4 regions of the Exiguobacterium sp. s11 genome follow, and region 3 is predicted to be linked to each of the others. Evidence: predicted binding sites of a transcription regulator. Region 3 holds the regulator's gene; each other region holds the start of a gene.
What was found. The regulator Rex, encoded in region 3, represses fermentation and respiration genes when NADH is low (regulators of the CRP and FNR family bind a similar motif). The targets are predictions, from matches to a motif close to TTGTGAAATATTTCACAA.

Region 1 (5,522 bases), on a different contig from region 3:
CTCGTTGGTCCGAGTGTCGAGTCAGACGCCGGGCTACCCGCGTCACCGAGAGCACCGGATGTACCGATGATGGCAATCGTCGCTTCTAAGCTGAATCCGTACTGGATACAAAGTGGAACGAAGATGGCAGCGATGATCGGAACCGTCGAGAAACTGGAGCCGATACCCATCGTGACGAGAAGACCAATCAAGAGCATGACGAAGGCGGCAACGAGTTGCGAATCGCCCATCAACGCTTTCGAGTTCTCGACGAGAGGCTCGATATCGCCCGTCTTACGCAAGACGTTTGAGAATCCGTTCGCTGAAATCATGACGAAACCGATGAATGACATCATGCGCATACCGCGTGTAATGACGTCGTCGGCTTCACTGAAGCGAACAAGACGAAGCAACAAGAAGAGGATCAACCCCGTCGTCGCAGCGAGAATCATTGATCCGGTCTGTAGTTGTACGATCAAGGTCGCAATGACGACGACTCCACTTAAGACAAGCTTCGTTTTCGTGATGACCGGAATTTCATAATCGTCTGGAGCGATGTCGCGAATCTCATACGTCCGCTCTTTCCGGTAGGTGTACAAACCGATCAAGAGACCAACGACCATTCCGAGTGCTGGAATCGCCATCGCTTCGATGACGGAAGCTCCAGCAGTATCGAGACCATTTGCCTTCAGGTTCTTCAGCAAAATCTGATTGAGGTAAATGTCTCCGAATCCAACCGGTAAGAACATGTACGGTGTCACAAGACCGAACGTCATGATGATCGCTATCCGGCGTCGATCGATCTTAAGCTGAGAAAAGAGACCAAGCAACGGCGGAATGATGATTGGAATGAATGCGATGTGGATCGGCAACACGTTTTGTGAACTGATCGCAAGCAAGAGAATCGCGAACAAGATGAATCCTTTTAATTTTTTGACGGAAGCGGCACTTGCGTTACCACGCGAACGCGCAATCAAAGAGTTAGCAAGTGCATCCGGTAAACCTGTTTTCGAGAGGGCGACGGCAAATGCACCGAGCATCGCGTAGCTAAGGGCGATTTCTGCTCCGTCACCAAGACCACCGGAGAATGCTTTTGTCGTCGCAGTCAGGTCAAGACCACCGACGAGACCACCAGCAAACGAACTGATGACCATCGCGAGCACGATGTGGACGCGGAAGATCGCTAAAATAAATAGTAAAAAGACGGCAAACAATACGGCGTTTATCATTCAGTAAAACCACACTTTCTTTTGTTATCACTGTACTATACTAAAGTATCTTACAGCCATGTTGGAATGCTGTCAAGAGTAAAAGTCTGACCTCGTAATCGAAAGATGAATGATACGCTTTTTAGCTCTCCACAAGAAGTTACATTCTGTTATACCCCGAAGCATGAAGTGAGAAGCGTTTTGATCAATGAAAATGACTCATACGAAAAACGTGCCATCCTTCTCCGTTACGAGAAAATATGGCACGTTATTTTTAAATTAAGACGGAGTAGAATATCCGAATCTATTTGCGTTTCTTCTATAGAGAGTGATCAGCAATCGACGACGTCGAGCTTACCGGTACCCGGATCGATGACGAGTCCGTGGACGTTCGTTCCTGGCGGTAGTAATGGATGGTTCTTCACGAGGCTGACCGAGTGAGCGACGCTCTCTTGAACTGACGTGAAGCCACGCAACCATTGATTCAAATCAACACCTGATACTTCAAGCGTGTGAAGAATCTGTTGGTCGATTCCCCGATCCTTCATCTCGTTGATCATGTGGTTAGGATCAATCGTGCTCATGCCGCAGTCGTGGTGACCGATGACAACGACTTCTTCAGCGCCAAGGGCATACAATGCGACGAGAATCGAGCGCATGACGGAACCGAATGGGTGCGAGAGGATAGCACCTGCATTTTTGATGATCTTCGCATCCCCGTTCTTAAGACCAAGTGCGTGTGGGAGGAGCTCCGTCAATCGGGCATCCATACACGTCAGGATGACGACCTTTTTATCCGGGAACTTATCCGAGACGAACTGCTCATACTGTTTTTCGGCGACGAATCGCTCGTTGAAGGCTAGCATTTCCTGTACAACTGACATTCAAGTGTCCTCCTTTAGTGGTAGCTCTTAATATGTACCCCATATCAGAATACAAGATGATGAAACGGCTATCAAGTCACGAAAATGCGAGGTGTGACAAATCGCACACATCTATGTACATGAAGCAAATTGATGAAAAAGAGGAATTCACAACAGTTGTAAACGCTATCAAAGGTGTGATGGAATTCACAGGATGGTCATGCACAAAACAGGAAAAAGGGGTTATGATTGATTTGTGAAGGAAAGCACAAACTATTGAAAAACAGCTTGGCATTCCTGACATAATGGTTAGCAAATCAAACTCAGATTCGTTCCACGACAGGGAGGAAACCACTCATGGCTGTGAAAGAAAAAACAAAATCGACGGCAACGCCGGTTGAACAAGCAGTTGGACAAATCGTTGAAAAAGGGCAACGCGCATTACAAGAATTACTGACATTCGATCAAGAAAAAATCGATACGATCGTTCGGGATATGGCACTTGCCGGACTTGAACGGCACGTCGAACTCGCTCGTCTCGCGGCAGAAGAGACGGGACGCGGTGTCTTTGAAGATAAGATGATTAAAAACATGTTTGCGACAGAATACATCTACAACAGTCTACGTCATGAAAAAACGGTCGGGATTTTAGAAGAAGATGTCCAAAACGGCATCACATATATCGCTGAACCGGTCGGTGTCGTCTGTGGTGTCACACCGGTCACGAACCCGACATCAACGACGATGTTCAAAGCATTGATTGCGATCAAGACGCGCAACCCGATCGTCTTCGCGTTCCACCCATCGGCACAACGTTGTTCCGTTGAAGCAGCGAAAACACTCCGCGACGCAGCCATCAAAGCAGGGGCACCGAAAGACTGTATTCAATGGGTCGAAGAACCATCACTTGAAGCAACGAAAGTCTTGATGAACCATGAAAAAATCGCCATGGTCCTTGCGACAGGTGGAGCAGGAATGGTCAAATCGGCGTATTCAACAGGTAAACCTGCACTTGGTGTTGGACCAGGGAACGTTCCGTGTTACATCGAACAGTCTGCGAAAGTCAAACGGGCAGTCAGCGATCTTGTTCTTTCAAAAACGTTTGATAACGGGATGATTTGTGCGTCTGAGCAAGCCGTCATCGTCGACCAAGAGATTTATGCGACGGTTCGTGCGGAAATGGAAGCACTCGGTTGTTACTTCTGTACACCGGCAGAAAAACAACGCCTCGAATCACTCGTCATCAAAACCGATACATGTGCCGTCAACGCGGACATCGTCGGGAAACCTGCGACTTGGATTGCAGAAAAAGCTGGCATCGATGTTCCGGAAACAACAGTCATGCTCGTCGCAGAACTCGAGCACGTCGGAGTGGCAGAACCATTGTCTCATGAAAAACTCAGTCCCGTCCTCGGTGCGTACCGCGTCGCATCAACTGAAGAAGCGTTCACGATTTCCGAACAGATGCTTGAAATCGGTGGCCTCGGTCATACAGCTGTCATTCATACGACGAACGATGACTTGATGACAGCGTTCGGACTCCGCATGAAAGCCTGCCGGATCCTCGTCAATAGCCCATCTGCTCATGGCGGAATCGGTGATTTGTACAACGAGTTGACACCATCTCTGACACTCGGTTGCGGATCATACGGGAAAAACTCTGTATCTGAAAACGTGACAGCGAAACACTTACTCAACGTCAAAAAGGTGGCGAGACGACGCGTGAACATGCAATGGTTCAAGGTCCCTGAAAAAATCTACTTCGAAAAGAACTCCGTTCAGTACTTGCGGTCGATGACTGACATCTCACGTGTCATGATTGTCACTGATCCAACGATGGTACAGTTCGGGTATGCCGATAAAGTAATTCAAAACTTACCACAGTCCGTCAGTTACCGGATCTTCGACCAAGTCGAACCAGATCCATCGGTGACGACTGTTCAGACAGGTGCTCAAGCGATGCGTGATTTCAAGCCTGACTTGATTATCGCCCTCGGTGGTGGTTCAGCGATGGATGCTGCAAAAGGAATGTGGCTCTTCTACGAACAACCGAACGAAACGTTCTCGAACTTACGTCAAAAATTCCTCGATATTCGCAAACGGGCGTATCAATTCCCGACACTTGGTCGTCAAGCGAAGTTCGTCGCGATTCCGACGACTTCTGGTACAGGTTCAGAAGTGACACCGTTCACCGTCATCACGGATAAAGAGAAAAACGTCAAATACCCGATTGCTGACTATGCATTGACACCAGACGTCGCAATCGTTGATCCAGAATTCGTCATGACCGTCCCGGCTTCGATCACTGCTGATACCGGAATGGATGTCTTGACGCATGCGACAGAAGCATACGTCTCGGTGCTTGCGAACGACTACACGGATGGACTAGCACTCAAAGCAATCAAGATGATCTTCGACTACTTGCCACGAGCATATGCTAACGGATCAGACGCCGAAGCACGCGAAAAAGTGCACAATGCGTCAACGATGGCAGGGATGGCATTCGCGAACGCCTTCCTCGGCATCAACCACTCGATTGCACACAAAATCGGTGGCGAATTCCACACACCACACGGACGGACGAACGCGATCCTGATGCCACACGTCATTCGCTATAACGCGTCACGTCCAACGAAACTAGCAGCATTCCCGAAATACGCATCATTCGTCGCGGATGAGCGGTATGCCGACATCGCACGCTACCTCGGTCTTCCGGCAGCAACGACGGAACAAGGGGTCGAATCCCTTATCCAAGCCGTTGCTGATCTTGGACAACGTCTCAACATCAAAATGTCATTCAAGGCGCAAGGCATTCAAAAAGCAGACTTCGAGGCAAAACTCGATAAGATGGCAGTCGATGCCTTCGAGGATCAATGTACGACGGCGAATCCGAAGATGCCGCTTGTCGCTGAGTTACGGACGATCATGGAACAAGCATACGAAGGCATCTAATAGAGAAAAAATACCATGGCACCTGATCGTTCAACCGGCTTCTCACTGTGAGAAGCCGGTTTTTATTTTGGAAATCAGTGGAGACAGTCAGAGAAAAGGTGGGATATAATGGCTGTTGAATGAATTTGATGTTTTTGGTTTCGCTGTAGCAGGAATATTCAAACATCAGACATAAAAAGGAGGAAATGGGATGGAGTCAAGGCAAGAAAGGAAACAACGACGGTTTTCCGTCTGGGATGTCCTGTTTGGCGTCCTTATCGGTCTCATCTTTTTCGGTGTCATCTATGGTGTGATGGCATTTTTGACTTCACAAATCACTTCATCCTCAGACTATCAGGATCTCGTGACGCAGATGCAACAGGCGGATGTCTCCTGGAAAGATGCAGACATCACGGTGTCATTGATGCTACTGTTCGTCGGTGGGCTGTCGATCACGATGCCGAGTGCGGTCCGGGAAGGGATTATCAATCAGGTACTCGACGCGAGTTCTGCCGGTGATGTCTTATCGTTGTTTGGAATT
Region 2 (5,522 bases), on a different contig from region 3:
ATATCGCGTTTTTGATGCACCATCAACCGAAAGACTCCTAATAATTCCTTCATCGTGTTTCCTCCCCTCTCTGGACGCTACGCATCCGCGCATATTCCGAATCGCGACCAAGCAATTCATCATGGGTGCCACGATCGACGATTCGTCCGCCGTCGAGAACGACGATTTGATCCGATCGTTCAATCGTATGCAAACGGTGCGCGACAGTGATGACCGTTGCCGATTGTCCGAGTTGCTCAATCGCTTGTTGGAGCAGTCGCTCCGTTTTGACATCAAGTCCAGTCGTCGGTTCATCAAAGACGACGACGTTCGGGCGTTTCAAGAACGCTCGCGCTAACGCAACACGCTGTTTTTCGCCACCCGATAGACCGCGTCCACCTTCTCCGATCACCGTGTCAATCCCTTCAGGCAACGTCGCAATCAACTCCTCGAGCCCTGCCGCCTGCGCCGCTTCGAAAATCTCTTCCGGCGTCGCTTGACGAAGCTCACCAATCGCGATGTTTTCTGCCAGCGTTCCGGCATACAGATACGGATGTTGAGAAATGTAGCTCAACTGACGAAACCAGCTTGTTTCCTCCACCTGACCGCGCTCGGTTCCGTCGAGTAGAATCCGTCCTTCTTGTGGATCCGCAAGTCCGGCAATCAACTGCAAGACGGTCGATTTACCGGCCCCGCTGCGACCGATCAACGCTACCTTTTGATACGGCTCAATCGTAAGCCCGATATCTTGCAAGGCAAAACGTCCTTCTTGGTACGTAAAGCCGACTTCATCCAAGACGATTCGTGGTGGACGGTTCATCGAAAGTTCTGATTGCCCAAAGGCAACAGGACGATCGTCTGCCGTTAGTTCGGCTGCGATCTGTTTCGCTGCCGCGACACTACCGCGTCCCGTATGGAAGGCAGCTCCCATCTCTTTTAAGGCAAGATAGTATTCTGGTGCCAACACGAGCATCAAGAACGCCGGGATGAAGGTAATGCTTTGGAACAAAATCAAGCGCAGACTGACCTCAAGTGCAATCATTCCCATGCTGAGCATCGAGATGAACTCAAGCATCAACGACGACAAGAAGGCGAGCTTCAAGACCGTTAACGTCGCATCCCGGAAATCAAGACTGCTTTTTTCGATGACGTCACGTTGTCGTTTCGCACGACCAAATAACTTCAAGGTCGTCAGTCCTTGCAACGTATCAAGGAACGTTCCCGAGAATGCCGTCATCTTCTCGAGTTGAGCATCCGCCCGCTTTTGCGTCATGATGCCGATGATGATGTAGAACAACGGAATGAACGGTGCCGTGATCATCATGACGAGACCGGTGATCCAGTCATAGCTGAATGCCGCGATCAAGACCATCAAGGGAACGATCGTCGTCTGGACAACTTTCGGCAAGTACTGACTGTAGTAGCTGTCCATCTCGTCTACAGCGTCGAGCAAGACACTGACCTTCTGTCCCGCTTGCCCTTGTAGCATCATCTCGACCGAACGACCTGTGTATTTCGCGACGAGTGCTTCCCGAAGTGCCTGCTTCATGTGTGCCGATAACGTCGTACCGAGACGACCGTTCCAATACGTCACGGCGACTCGGAGCAATAACATCCCGAGGACGACGAGCAGTAACGGAATGACAGCTTCAAACGGTTGTTCTTTTAGGAAAATGCGATCGACCGTCAACACGATGCCGTATGACTGACCGACGACCGCGACCCCCATTAAGAAAGCCGCAATGATGAATTGAATGAGAATATTACGTGGAATCTGGACGATTCCTTTTAATGGATTCATATACAAACGTCCTTTCACAAAGTGTGAACGACTTTTAGTGAATATTTTCACATATCGTACATTTAGTATACCGAATCCGGAACGGGGATGCCATGCAGATGCTGTCGAAAAGGTGTGACGGTTTTGTGAGAGCATATGACTCGACAATTCTTTCGAATAAAACTATTATGGATATACATTATCAACGTTTAACGAAAGGAGATTTCTCATGCAAATGAAAACCGGGGTCGAGCAATCCGTCTATGCGATGTTGCTTTTGACCTTCCTTCCGGATCGCGCTGTGTTGCCCGGTGAATTCATCAGCCAGCAACTCGGTGCCTCGCCGACTTATTTCCAAAAGCTCTTACGAAAACTCGTCCAGGCGGATCTGTTGTATTCCGTACCGGGTGTCAAAGGCGGCTTTCGCTTACGACGTCCGGCAGACGAAATTCAAATCTTTGACATTTATCAAGCGATCGAGGGCAAGCAGACGTTGTATGCGTCAAGCGGTGTCTTTGAGGATTTGATGGGAATTCAGGAACAGGAAATCGGTCTACTCTCGAATCTGATGACAGAGGCGGAAGAGGCGTGGCAATCGACGTTGAAGCGCGAATCGATTGGCTCGATCCGTCAAGCAATCGACGCCTCCTGTCCACCGGAGCATTTAGAACGGTTGCATGCGTTAATCACAGACCGGATGATGACACTTTAATGAACAGAAAGAGGTTTTTACTATGGTATTGAATCGTTATTTCGACTTATTCGACGCGTCACGCACAGATGAACAAGCTTTTGAGGATCTCGTTTCCTTATTCACGACAGACATCACGTTCGTCCTGAACGGACAACCAAAGCACGGCATCGACGCCTGGAAACAGTTCGTCCGTCATGTGTTCACGGCGAATCAGGACATTAAGCACATGTATGCAGGCTGGGAAGAAACAACACCAGGAACATATGAAACACGCTGGGCAGTTTGCGGAAAACGGGCAGACGGTAGTGTCTTCACTCAAGACGGAAAAGATATCGCACGTCTCGATGAAAACGGACGGATCGCTTATCTGGAGAACGTTCCAGATGATCCGACGATGTTCCGTTCATAAGATGGCTTTTAAATAACGAAAACCTGTGTTCCGCGCAAGCAGAACACAGGTTTTTTGGTATTTAGCGCTTCATTACGAGTCGTTTCAACAAATAGCCTGTGATGACAAGTAATGATGCAATGGCGAAATAGACCATATAGACCAACAAGTCTGGCGCAAATCGTGACACGATGTACGTCAATCCGACGACAGCCGTATAGAACAATAGAAATAGACTGATGTGCTTCAACTTCGACACTCCCCTTTGAATCCTTCCCTCTTCTTTACAGAAATGACTGGAAGATATTTCAAAGGACTGTCGTTGCTTCGTTTTATAGATTCTTCGCTTTGAATGTATCTCCGCCTTCGATCGTGCCGTTATCAAAGCCTTTTTGGAACCAACGCTCTCGTTGCGCCGATGTGCCGTGGGTGAAACTCTCCGGTACGACATATCCTTGTCCTTTCTCTTGTAACGTATCGTCCCCAACAGCATTGGCTGCTGTCAACGCTTCTTCGAGATCGCCTTCTTCGAGCAAGTTTTCTCCTTGCGCGTGATGCGCCCAGACGCCGGCATAATAATCTGCCTGTAGCTCGAATCGAACGAGGTATTTATTGAACTTCTCCTCACTCATTTGCTTTCGAAGTGGCATGATCTCATCCGATTTTCCGAGTAACGTCTGGACATGATGCCCGACTTCATGCGCAATGACATAGGCCATCGCAAAATCGCCCGGTGCTCCGTATTTCGTCTGCAGTTCATTATAAAAGCTTAAATCAATGTATAATTTCTGATCACCGGGACAGTAAAAGGGACCGACGGACTTCCCTGCTTGTCCGCAAGCCGAACTAACTTGATCCGTATATAAGACGAGTGTCGGTTTTTTATAGGTCTTACCATCTTCTTTAAATTCTTTCGCCCAGACTCGTTCCGTATCGGCCAAGACGACGGAGACGAAGTCCGCTGCTTCTTTTTCCTGCGCTGTTTCCTCATACGTCGTATTTTGCTGATCCCCACCGGTTAAGTCTCCGAGTAGTTCAGTTGGATTACCACCCATCAAAGTGATGACGATCAGCAGGATGATCCCGACACCACCGCCGATACCGGCGATTCCTTTCCCACCCATTCCCCGCCTGTCCTCGACGTTCGAACTCCGTTCTCTTCCCTTCCATTTCATGCGCTTTCCTCCTACCCGTTTCGTTATTGTTCTTTACCCAAAAGCTTTTATACGTAACGCTTCAGGACATCATGGATGAAACAGAAGTCTATTGATTTGATGCATTTTCTAGGAATATCCTTCTACTGTAGAGAAGATTAGTAGCAGAACCGATCTTTCGGATCCAATTTTTTCTACGCAAAGGAGGTACGACATGAAACCTCATCTACTTTTTTTATCTTGGCGTGATGCTCGACATCCACAAGCCGGAGAAGCTGAAACTTTTATTCATGATATGTTGCGGCGTGTCAGTACTACCTACCGAGTTACCCATTTGTCTGTCTCATTCAAGGGCGGATCACCGACGGAGTATCGAGATGGTATCACTTACCTCCGTTATGGTACGACAGCTTCTCTTATTCCATATGTCCTTTATTATTACTGGTCTTATGCTAAAACGATTGATTTAGTTCTGGATCATTTGAATGGGTTTCATTTCTTCACACCACTTTATGTTCCACGTCATAAACGAACTTTATTTCTTTATCAATTGATTCGTGAGCGTTGGTCGACGACGCTTGTGTTTCCTTTTTCAAAGCTTGGCGAATGGACAGAGACTCGACGGTTAAGCTGGTATAAAGATAGTCATGCCTTGACTGTCAGCCCCTCTGTTGTAGACGAACTACAAAGTGCTGGTTTTACTAACAGTCATATCACGATGTTGCCGCCAGGACTTTCCTTTTCCCCGTGGTCTGAACAGGAATGGGAGTTAAAAGAACATGTTCCAACCTTTCTATATATCAACCGTCTGAACGAAAAAGAACTTCAAGATGCGATTGGGGCATTCCTCATGGTCCAACGTGAGTTTCCTGAGACACGCCTCTGGCTGATTGGTATCCGTAACAGCACTCATCTTTTGCAATACCTTACACTTCCCCTTCCTAAAGAAGTGAAGGATGCTATCACATATTACGATTCAGTCACTGAAACAGAAACGCGCCGCATGATGAGTCGTGCCACCGCTCTCCTTTTCCCTTCCATACGTGAAGGCGTAGGTTTTTCTATTATTGAAGCGGCGGCGGTCGGAACACCATCCATCGTATATGATGCTCCTGGTGTCCGAGACGCCGTTCAGTACGGCATGACAGGCTACATGGCTAAAAACAAAACACCTGGTGCACTCGCTGCCGAAATGCGAGCTTGCTTCCGAGATCCAGAGGAGTACGAAGCCATTCGCATCTCCGCTCATCATTTTGCACGGGCAATGGATTGGCAACAGACTGATCTCAAATTTCAAGAATGGCTGAGACGAGTACTTCTTGATACAAAATAAAGGGAAACTTCAAACGGTCTGACTTCTCCCAACAAGTAGAGAGAAGCCAGACCGTTTAAGTCAATCTTCATACTTTTTATTCTGTTCAAGGTTTTGGAGGATGTGTTCTGGATCAACGCGTTTTGTATAATCGGATGGTACTTCTGCGAAACGAATCACACCGTCCGTATCAATAATGAATGTCGCCGGTTTCG
Region 3 (5,522 bases):
TCGATGACGCGGTTCCGGTCATTGAGTTCTGCCTGCTCTTGATCGTAATATCCGATCGAGACGCCAGTTCCGAAACGGAAATCACCGAAGAGGGGGCGTAAGCGACCGACGAGGACTTTTAAGAGCGTCGACTTTCCGATGCCGTTCGGTCCGACGAGTGCCAGTGATTCACCGCGTTGCAAGCGGAACGTGATGTCTTTTGAGACAGCTTCTTCGTAACCGATTGCCAGTTGATTGACTTGAAGAACGTCATTCCCGCTCTGTTTTTCAATCGGGAAGGACAGGACCGTGCTACGCTCATCCCCATCTGGTCGGTCGAGCCGATCGACCTTCTCGAGCCGCTTCCGGACACTTTGGGCACGTTTGGTCGTCGTCGCTCGGGCGATGTTCCGTTGAATGAAGTCCTGCATCTTCGCGATTTCTTCTTGTTGCTGTTCGAACTGTTTCATTTCTTGATCGTACAATGCCGCTTTTTGTTCCAAGTACTTCGTGTAGTTACCGGTGAACTTACGGCAGACATTGCGTGACAGCTCATAGACGACATTGACGACTTGGTCAAGGAAGTACCGGTCGTGCGAGACGATCAGAACGGCACCACGATAACCACCGAGGTAACTTTCGAGCCAAGCGAGCGTATCGATATCGAGGTGGTTGGTCGGTTCATCGAGAATGAGGAGCTCTGGTGCTTGCAGGAGCATCTTCGCTAAGGCGAGACGTGTCCGTTGACCACCGGATAACGTTTGGATCCGGCGCGAATAATCGTCCGGATAAAAGCGCATGCCGTGCAGGACGGAGCGGATATTCGCTTCGAACTGATAACCACCCGCTTCTGAGAAGTCGTGTTGCGCTTGATCGTACGTCTTTAGGAGACGATCGTACGCGACCGGATCGTTCAAGATATGCTCCATGCCCATTTCGATTTCCATCCGGCGTAGTGTTCGTTCTTGTTCTTGGAGATGTTCAAAGACGGTCAGCATCTCGTTCCAGATCGTCTCGTTCGATTCAAGACCACTGTCTTGCGCGAGATAACCGATTTTGACATCCTTGCCTTTCATGATGTCGCCCAAGTCATGACTGAGTTCGCCAGCGATGATTTTGAGCAAGGTCGATTTACCGGCACCATTTCGTCCGACGAGCGCAATCCGGTCACGCTCTTGTACTTCCAATTTGATATTTTCTAAAATCGGCTCAACGCCGAATGATTTCGAGAGTTGGTTGACTTGTAAGAGTATCATTTCCATCCATCCTTCCACCCTTTAGTCTATCACGAACAAAAGCGCGAGGTCCTGCGGAATATATTATTTGTGACTCTATGTGAAGTGGTTTACAATCAAGGAGAGTAGAAAGCTTTTTGCAAAGATTTGGGTGCCACGATGGATGTGGCCGAAGGGGGAACTGCAGGATGAATGGACCAGACACAAAAATTCCACAAGCGACAGCAAAACGGTTGCCGCTATATTATCGCTTCATCCAAAGTTTATACAATTCAGGCAAGCTCCGCGTCTCTTCTGCTGAGTTAAGCGAGGCGGTGAAGGTTGATTCAGCAACGATTCGTCGCGATTTTTCCTACTTTGGGGCATTAGGGAAGAAGGGGTATGGATATAACGTTCAACATCTCTTAACGTTTTTCCGCAAAACCTTGAATCAAGATGAGGTGACGAATGTTGCCTTAATCGGGGTCGGTCATCTCGGAACAGCGTTTGCAAATTATAACTTTTTAAAGAATAATAGTACTCGGATAGTCGTTGCGTTTGATGCGGACGAAGAGAAGGTCGGAACAACGACGCATGACGTTCCAATCTATCATGTTTCGGACATGAAAGAACAAATCGAAGCGAATCAGGTCGATGTTGCCATCTTGACGGTTCCATCCCAGTTCGCGCAGTCAGTAGCGGATGAGTTAGTCGAGTATGGTGTGACTGGCATCCTGAACTTTACGCCCGCGCGGTTGAACGTGCCAGCGAGCGTCCGGGTCCATCACATCGATTTATCGATCGAGTTGCAGTCATTAGTTTATTTCATGAAGCATTATTCGCAATCAGCTGAAGGAGTGAAATCATAATGGAAAACCTTATCCCATCAACTATAGCATTCATCGGACCAGGTAGCTTAGCACTAATCGGTGTCGTCGCATTAATCATCTTCGGACCGAAGAAGTTACCTGAACTTGGTCGTGCTGCGGGTCAGACATTGAAAGAGTTCAAGAGCGCAACGAACGGTATCATGGACGACGATAAAAAGGATGAACCGAAAGAGAAGTGATTGAATCATGGCGATTGATCAAGAACAAAGCGTGACGTCGCATCTGGACGAACTGCGTAAACGGATCGTCTGGTCGCTTATCATCGTCGTCGTCCTGTTCGCTGTTGCATTTCCGCTCGTCCGACCGCTCGTTCGCTTCTTGCAAGCGGACTTAAAAGAGCTCGGTATCGGTTTGAATGCCTTCAACGTCGCAGATCCTTTAATGTTGTATTTGAATCTTGCGTTCATCATCGCAATCGTGCTGGCATCGCCGTTCTGGATGTATCAACTCTGGGCATTCGTCCGCCCTGGTCTGTATGATAAGGAGCAAAAAGCGACATTGACGTATATTCCGGTCATCTTCTTTCTATTTTTGGCTGGTGTAGCCTTCTCATACTTTTGGTTGTTACCTTTCTTATTAAAAGTTTCGACTGAACTAGGGAAGGAACTCGGAATCGAACAAGTCATCGGAGTTGAGAACTACTTCAGTTTCTTAATCCGATTAACGATTCCGTTCGGTCTTCTTTTCCAATTGCCGGTCGTGACGATGTTTCTGACACGTCTTGGTCTCGTGACGCCAATTTTCATGCGAAAGAATCGGAAATATGCGTACTTTGCGCTGTTCGTCGTTGCGGCATTGATCGCACCGCCGGACGTGACGTCACACTTGATGATCTCGGTCCCATTGTTCGTTCTCTATGAAATCAGCATCTTGATTTCTGCGCGGACGTACAAAAAGGTCTTGATCCTCGAGCAACAGGCAGAGCTTGAACGACAGGCGGATTTGATGCGTGAATTGAATAAATGAATCGTGAATTCCTTCCGATAATTTTGGAAGGGATTCTTTTTTATGAAAGCGTTATTTTTATATTGATAAAGCAGTTAGCGATGCGTATACTAAAGTTAATTCATGGGGGCTTAGCTCAGCTGGGAGAGCGTTTGGCTGGCAGCCAAAAGGTCGTCGGTTCGATCCCGATAGTCTCCACCATATTCGTACACTTCAAACTCTTGAGCATTCAAGAGCTTTTTTGTTGTTTTCAAAATATGGAAATGCAATATAAAGTGTCAATAAAAACAAATAATTATATAAAACAGACAGAACTGAATTGTTTATTTCCATCTATTTCATTAAACTAAATATACAGAATTTTCGTTTAACTGTTTTGTTGGTAACATCATTATAGTTTTTTAGAAAAGGGGAAAAGAAGTATGAAGAAGGAAATCGCACTCTTGGCAGCTGTCTTGATGACATCTTCCAACTTGGTCAGTGCTCAAGGAGCACTGTCCTCGCAAGATAAGGCAAGCGGTCAAAAGCCGCACGCCCTCTCACTTAAGAAAACAGGACAGGAGAAGGTGTATAAGCAGTCTGACAAGGTCCGTGTCGTCATCGAGATGGAGCAGAAGCCGGCGATTCAAATTGCGCAGGCACAAAACAAGCGGTATAGCACATTGAGCAATGCCGAAAAAGAGTCGATTAAGGATCGCCTCGTAAGTGTCCAAAAATCAGTCAAGTCATCGATCGCTAAAAAATCGATTCCCGTTACATATAAGGAAAGCTTCACGACCGTCATTAACGGATTCAGTGGTGAAGTCAAGTTCGGCGACATCGAAGACATCAAACAACTCGACGGAGTCAAGAGCGTACATATCGCCCATGAATACGCGCGACCGAAAGCCGATAAAGGTGCAAAACCAGATATGTTATATAGCAAAGATATGGTTAATGCAAAAGAAACATGGCAGGACTACGGCTTCAAAGGGGAAGGGACAATTGTAGCGGTTATCGATACGGGGATTGATCCGTCGCATAAAGATATGGTGTTGAGCCCAGAGACGAAGATTGATTTGACTTCTTCAAAGGTTGAAAGCGCCAAAGAATCAAAAGGACTAAAAGGGAAGTATTTCACGGAAAAAGTCCCATACGGCTATAACTACGCTGATCACGATAGCGAAATCCGTGATTTAGGTGCAGGTGCATCGATGCACGGAATGCACGTAGCGGGTACGGTCGGTGCTAATGGAGACGAAGCGAACGGTGGTATCAAAGGGGTCGCACCGGAAACACAACTCCTCGCGATGAAAGTATTCGGAAATGATCCAGGCATGCCATCGACATTCAGTGATATCTACATCAAAGCGATTGATGATGCGATCGCCCTCGGAGCGGATGTCATCAACATGAGTCTCGGTTCGACAGCATCATTCGTCAACGCAGATGATCCAGAGCAACGGGCAATCGTCAACGCGATGAACAACGGGATCTTATGTGCGATCTCTGCTGGAAACTCGGCATTCACAGGACATGGTGCAGGCAATCCGTATACAGCGAATCCTGACATCGGTGTTGTAGGATCTCCAGGGTTGATCAGCCAAGCGCTACAAGTCGCATCGCTAGAGAATACGAAATTAACGCTTGAAGGTATGGCACTGACGATTGACGGACAAGATGCTGGGTATTTGGCGTACCAAAAACAGGACTCGCCGAATCCGATTAAGGTATTCAACAAGGAGAAGCAAGACGTCATTTATGTCGGCGATGGTCAAGCATCGAACTATCAAGGAAAAGATGTCAAAGGAAAAGTTGTCTTTGTTGTGCGTAACGGCAGTTTCAATTACGGTATGATTCAAGCAGAAGCTGAGAAACAAGGAGCAGCCGGTGTCATCGTTCGTGGACGAGTCGATCATGGGGATTATGTCAGCATGGCACTTAACAATCCGACGATTCCGATGGTGACGCTCAGCATCGCGGATGGGAATGATCTTGAAGAAAAAGCGAAAGCAGGAAAAGCAATTGCTGTCACGTTCGATGGAAAAGCGGTCTCAGCAGATAACCCAGTAGCGGGCGAGATGTCTGATTTCACGTCATGGGGTGTCACACCAAATCTTGATTTCAAACCTGAAATCACGGCACCGGGTGGAAAAATCTACTCGACGCTCAATGATAACGAATATGGCGTCATGAGTGGAACATCGATGGCAGCACCACACGTCGCCGGAGGAACGGCACTTGTCATGCAACGAATCGCGAAGGATTTCAAAGTCGATGGTGCGACACGCGTTAAACTCGCGAAGAATATCCTCATGAACACGTCACGTCCACAGCTTGATAAAGGGCAGTATAATGCTGAAGCGAAAACTGGTAGCTTCTATTCACCACGTCGTGAAGGTGCTGGTTTAATGGATCTACGTGCTGCGATGAAAACACCAGTCGTCGTTACGGAAACGAAATCGGGTGAAGGAAAGGCTGCACTCAAAGAGGTCGGCGAAAAATTTACATTCAC
Region 4 (5,522 bases), on a different contig from region 3:
TCATTACAAGGAGCAAGGTTATCTCGATTTGATTACGTGTACGGCGACGCACGGATTCAGTCCGCACATGTTGTCTGAACAAGCGGCACGTTCTGAAATTCAGACGGGATTGAACTGTTTCGAACGTCATTACGGATTCCGTCCATCTGGTCTTTGGATGCCAGAGTGTGCGTATACGCCCGGACTTGATCGTATTTTGTATGAAGAGGGCATTCGTTATACATTCGTTGACGAACATTCAATCTTAAACGCGGATCCGTCACCGAAACACGGAATCGGAGCACCTGTCTATTCGCCGCACGGTGTGGCACTGTTCCCGCGTGATCAAATCATTTCCGGGAAGATTTGGAGCTCTGTCATCGGATACCCGGGTCATCCGGATTACCGCGAGTTTTATCGTGACCTTGCGTACGATCGAGAGTGGGATCAAATCGCTGAGTTCATGCACCCGGAAGGCTTACGTTATGATACAGGATTGAAATTGCATCGTGTAACAGGAGAAACGGATCAAAAAGACTATTACGTTCGTGATTGGGCATGGCAACGGACAAGTGAGCACGCAGCAGACTTCGCACAAGCACTTGGTGAACATTTAGATGCGCATCAAGGACAAGACTTCCCACCGTTCCTTGTCACAGCACCATTTGATGCCGAATTGTTCGGTCACTGGTGGTTTGAAGGTCCCGACTTCCTCGGTAAAGCGATGGAACGTTTAGAAGATCAAGGAATTGAGTCGATTTCACCGGCGATCTTCCTCGAACGTCACTTCCAAGACATCGACACGGCGCACGTCGCGATGGGAACGTGGGGACGAAAAGGCTACGCGGAAGTCTGGATCAATGAACGGAATGACTGGATGATTCGTCATCTCCATCAGCTTGAGAAGAGACTAGCAGGAATCGTAGCTCGAAATCGTCATCAAGATGCGTTGACTGTCAAAGCGAAGCGTCAACTCATTCGAGAATACCTCCTCGCTGTCTCGAGCGACTGGCCGTTCATCCTTGATGGACAGACGACAGCGCAGTATGCTGCGAATCGTTTCCGGGAGCATATCTTACGTTTTGAAGAAACCGAGCGTCGACTGGATGCTGAGGAGCTGACGGTGGAATGGTTGGATGCTCGATATCGCGAATATCCTTTTCTTCAAGATTCAGATATTGAACCGGATGTCTTCTTGACGGCACATGATTACTACGTGGCAGTGAAGCGTGAGAAATCTTGGAATACAGACGCCATCTTATTGTTCGTCCGACAATATGATGCGTCAGACCGACCAGCTTCGGAGCTCGCTCGACGGCTCGCTGCTGCTGGTGAGAACGTCTATGTCGTCACGGAACATCCGGAAGCGTATCGATTTGAAGAAGGTGTTCACGTTTACGGAGTGCAAGTGACAGGTCTACCGCTCGTTCAGACCTATAACCAACTGGCGGCACTAAATTTAACCTTCTTACGCCAAGCGCAAGCTTTGAGTAAGATCGTTGATTTCGCAGTCATCCACAACTTCAACATGGAGACCGCATCAGCTGCCCAAGCTATCGCGAAGATCAAAGAGTTGCCACTCGTCAGTAATGTCTACGATGTCGAAAGTGAGCGTTCTCCTGATCGTTCAGGTGGTCTGGTCGTTGCCTTAAAACGACTTGAAGGAGATGCGTTGCGCCAATCAGCGGTTGTTTATCTAGAACGAGAAGAGTCACGTCACGGGGTGGAGCAAGAGTATCACGTCGAAAAGAAGCCACTGCGTTTTGAAGAGAACCTTGAAAAACCATATCAACACGTGACGAATCCGAAAAAGAACGGATGAACAGTTGCAATTCCTTTCCTTTCTTGGTACGATACTTGAGTATGCTTAACCTTATGTAAAGCAAAATCACTTGATACATCGAGAGCTAGATAGGAGGGAATCCCATGCGCGTTAAAATCACATTAGCTTGCACTGAAACTGGTGACCGTACTTATATCACTAAAAAGAACAAGCGTAACAACCCAGAGCGTCTTGAGTTGAAGAAATACAACCCACGTCTCCGTAAGCACACACTTCACCGTGAAGTGAAATAATTGAGATGGAAGCCGTCACTTCGTGTGATGGCTTTTTTTGTGGAAAGGAAGACATTCATGAATAAACAAGAAGTACGCCGTCTGATCAAAGAACGACTCGATATGATGGAGAACCGTGCGGAGAAGGAACGGTTGATTCACGAACATGTATTATTATTACCTGAATGGCAACAAGCGACTTGTGTCGCGATCACATTAGCTTTTCGAAATGAATGTGATACAAGAATGCTGATTGAACAAGCGTGGCAAGAGGGCAAGACGGTCTTGATACCAAAAGTAGTCGGAGAAGAGATGATCTTTTATGAACATGGACCAGAAGATCAACTGCAAGCAAATCAGATGGGGATTGCTGAACCGATCGCTTCAGCACGTCGCGCCTCACTTGATCAAGCAGAGCTTTGCCTTGTTCCAGGTCGCGCCTATCGTCGGGACGGCTATCGTTTAGGATGGGGAGGAGGCTATTACGATCGTGCACTCGTGCCATATACAGGATGTAAAGTATCGATTGCCTTTTCTGAACAACTTCTTCCAGATTTCGAAGTGGAAGCCTTTGATATCCCCGTTGACTTGATCGTCACTGAATTAGAGGTCATCCGATGCTAAGCGCGACCATTTTGTTTTGTCTATTGCTTGCTTGGACCGGACGATCTTTTCGTTTATTGACGACAAGTGGTGCTATCATGACCCTGCTCGTCGGTAGTGGTGTCTCATTCGGATTCGGTTGGCAAGGATTAGTAGTACTTTTACTCTTCTTTGGTAGCTCGAGTCTGTTATCGAAGGTCGGACGATCTAGAAAACAATCGGTCGACTCCATCGTTGAGAAAGACGGCGCGCGTGACGGATGGCAGGTCCTTGCGAATGGAGGGCTAGCGTTCGTTGCTGCCTTAGCGTATGCCATGACGATGGATTTTGCGTATCTCTTGTTATTTCTATTCGTCATCGCAGCATCGAATGCTGATACGTGGGCATCCGAAATCGGACCGCTCTCAAGACGTGATCCATGGTCGCTCAAAACGTTACGACGGGTACCAGCAGGAACAAGTGGAGCGATGTCGCTGATTGGAACGGTCGGTACGATCGCAGGAGCTGCGTTCATCGCGATAGCAGCGCATTGGATATTTTCTCTTTCTTTAAGAGACGTCTTACTCGTAACAAGTATCGGTGTACTCGGGAGCCTGCTGGATACACTATTTGGAGCAGTAGGGCAACGCGTTTACCGATGTACAGTTTGTGGGGAATACACAGAAAAGCGAAAGCACCATGGGCAACCGACAGCTTATGTTTCAGGTATTCGATTTTTAGGGAATGATGCTGTCAATGTCTTAACGAGTGGTTTGGCAAGTGGAATCGGGTTTATCATCGTTCGATTCTGGTAACTGGAAAGTATATGAGTATGTAATTCCTTATGTTAGGATATCAATGACACAAAATGGACAAATGTGATTAATTTCACATGATACAAATAATGTGAAAGATGTTACAATTTATTTGTGAGATAGTTAACAAACTCTTAGGACGAATGAAAGGGTGGACATAACGATATGGAATTACATGCGAAAGTGACACGGGTAGCCCTCATTGGAGCTGGTGCAGTCGGTTCAAGCTTTGCCTATCAGATGTCAACAGCTGGGCTTTGTGAAGAACTTGTCATCATTGATGTCAACAAAGCCAAAGCAGAGGGCGAGGCAATGGACTTAAACCATGGAACACCATTTAGCTCTTCACCGATGCGAATATGGGCTGGCGACTACGCGGACTGCCGCGAAGCGGAAGTCGTCGTCATCACGGCAGGCGCTCCACAAAAACCAGGTGAGACAAGACTCGATCTCGTTGCAAAGAATGCGTTGATCATGAAAGAAATGATTCGTCAAATCATGGATTCTGGTTTTGATGGGATCATCGTCGTGGCTTCTAATCCGGTTGATATCATGGCGCATCTTGCCTGGAAATATTCCGGTCTTCCGAAATCCCGCGTATTTGGATCAGGAACGGTGCTTGATACAGCACGTCTGCGTCAAATGCTTGGAGAATACTTTCACATTGACTCCCGAAATGCCCATGCCTATATTCTTGGAGAACATGGTGATACGGAATTCGCTGCCTGGAGTAACAGCCGTATTTATGGAAAAACGATTGATGAACTACTTGCTGAAGACGATCGTTATTCTCAAGCAGATCTTGATCAAATTTACATCAACGTCCGAGATGCTGCTTATCATATCATCGAGCGCAAAGGGGCAACCTACTATGCGATCGGGCTTGGGCTTGTTCGGATCGTTCGTGCCATCCTCGGAAATGAGAACTGTCTATTAACGGTCGGTGCGCATGTCGATGGGCAGTATGGCATTTCCGGTATCCACATTGGAGTTCCCGCCATCATTAATCGTCAAGGTGTGCGTGAAATCATTGAAGTCTCATTGACGGAAGAAGAGTTGAAGAAATTCCATCATTCTGCTGATGTATTGCGTCAGACGCTTGAACCCGTCTTGCAAGGATAAGCGTACGCATCATGCTGAAGGTATTACCGAAATAAAGTAGTAAAAAAACTCAAGTGTCGGACTTGCTTTATATTGTCCACACTTGAGTTTTTTTGATGTAAAGAACGAATACATAAAAAATCACATCTATTCGTCCAGTAGTAAAAAGAGAAAAATCTAGGTTTTATTTTACTAGAAAAGGGTTAAGTAAGAGATAGAAGCATTTTTACGTCATTTTTTGTACGTCATGATACCCAAAAAGGAGAGAACCGACAGTCATGTATACTTTTCGAAAACTTACTAAAGAGGATGCAGAACAATACTGGAATCTACGCCTTGAGGGATTAAAAAATCATCCAGATGCATTCGGTCATTCGTTTGATGATGAACAGCAAACCCCGCTCCGCGAAGTACAAGAAGGACTTGAGGGAGAACCCGACTCCGATGAGGTTTGGCTTGGTATGTTCGACGGTGATACGTTGTTTGGGTTTGGTCAGGTCAAACCATATGAATTGTCACGTGAATCGCATAAAGCGATGATTTCTGGAGTATACGTATCACCTGAATATCGCGGGGGTACTGGTCGCGCTTTAATGGAAGCCTTAATCGAGGAAGCGAAAAAGTTACCGGACGTCGAGCAAGTCATTCTTGCCGTTTTATCAGGAAACGAAGCCGCACAAAATCTTTATGAGTCGCTCGGTTTTGAAGTATATGCCGAAGATCCAGATTCCGTAAAATTAGAAGACGGCACATATCGTGATGATATTTGGATGAAGAAGTACGTCTAAGTTCTTCAGAGGATGTAGATTAGAAGCTGTAGCAAAAAAAGTGCTACAGCTTTTTTGCATGGTATCCGTAGGATATCAGTATCGGCAAAGAATGAATATTTGTTATCATGAGAACAAAGCGGATGTCACATCGTAGTCCGATTGAAAGGGAGCGAATGAACATGAAAGAAGTCATACGTACGATTGAAGAGCTTGTCTCGAT

Region 1: adhE (bifunctional acetaldehyde-CoA/alcohol dehydrogenase) is a predicted target of Rex. The motif match lies at 2,305-2,322, and genes of this name have one in related genera.
Region 2: cydD (thiol reductant ABC exporter subunit CydD) is a predicted target of Rex. The motif match lies at 1,816-1,833, and genes of this name have one in related genera.
Region 4: KNQ12_RS08745 (L-lactate dehydrogenase) is a predicted target of Rex. The motif match lies at 3,493-3,510, and genes of this name have one in related genera.

What each region holds. Positions count from the first base shown of each region.
Region 1 is NZ_JACSNF010000002.1:553,575-559,096, forward strand. It holds gene KNQ12_RS10490 (Na+/H+ antiporter family protein) at 1-1,205, opposite strand, end outside; gene KNQ12_RS10495 (beta-class carbonic anhydrase) at 1,520-2,071, opposite strand; gene adhE (bifunctional acetaldehyde-CoA/alcohol dehydrogenase) at 2,408-5,002, shown strand; gene KNQ12_RS10505 (hypothetical protein) at 5,193-5,522, shown strand, end outside.
Region 2 is NZ_JACSNF010000003.1:256,671-262,192, forward strand. It holds gene cydC (thiol reductant ABC exporter subunit CydC) at 1-53, opposite strand, end outside; gene cydD (thiol reductant ABC exporter subunit CydD) at 50-1,780, opposite strand; gene KNQ12_RS12310 (Rrf2 family transcriptional regulator) at 1,989-2,471, shown strand; gene KNQ12_RS12315 (nuclear transport factor 2 family protein) at 2,494-2,862, shown strand; gene KNQ12_RS12320 (hypothetical protein) at 2,924-3,091, opposite strand; gene ypfJ (KPN_02809 family neutral zinc metallopeptidase) at 3,174-4,016, opposite strand; gene KNQ12_RS12330 (glycosyltransferase family 4 protein) at 4,210-5,328, shown strand; gene KNQ12_RS12335 (peroxiredoxin-like family protein) at 5,389-5,522, opposite strand, start outside.
Region 3 is NZ_JACSNF010000001.1:1,440,312-1,445,833, reverse strand. It holds gene KNQ12_RS07555 (ATP-binding cassette domain-containing protein) at 1-1,235, opposite strand, end outside; gene KNQ12_RS07550 (redox-sensing transcriptional repressor Rex) at 1,403-2,062, shown strand; gene KNQ12_RS07545 (twin-arginine translocase TatA/TatE family subunit) at 2,062-2,262, shown strand; gene tatC (twin-arginine translocase subunit TatC) at 2,270-3,049, shown strand; tRNA gene KNQ12_RS07535 (tRNA-Ala) at 3,154-3,229, shown strand; gene KNQ12_RS07530 (S8 family serine peptidase) at 3,451-5,522, shown strand, end outside.
Region 4 is NZ_JACSNF010000002.1:216,519-222,040, forward strand. It holds gene KNQ12_RS08725 (1,4-alpha-glucan branching protein domain-containing protein) at 1-1,801, shown strand, start outside; gene rpmG (50S ribosomal protein L33) at 1,906-2,055, shown strand; gene KNQ12_RS08735 (5-formyltetrahydrofolate cyclo-ligase) at 2,113-2,658, shown strand; gene KNQ12_RS08740 (DUF92 domain-containing protein) at 2,652-3,431, shown strand; gene KNQ12_RS08745 (L-lactate dehydrogenase) at 3,597-4,553, shown strand; gene KNQ12_RS08750 (GNAT family N-acetyltransferase) at 4,811-5,320, shown strand; gene KNQ12_RS08755 (M42 family metallopeptidase) at 5,482-5,522, shown strand, end outside.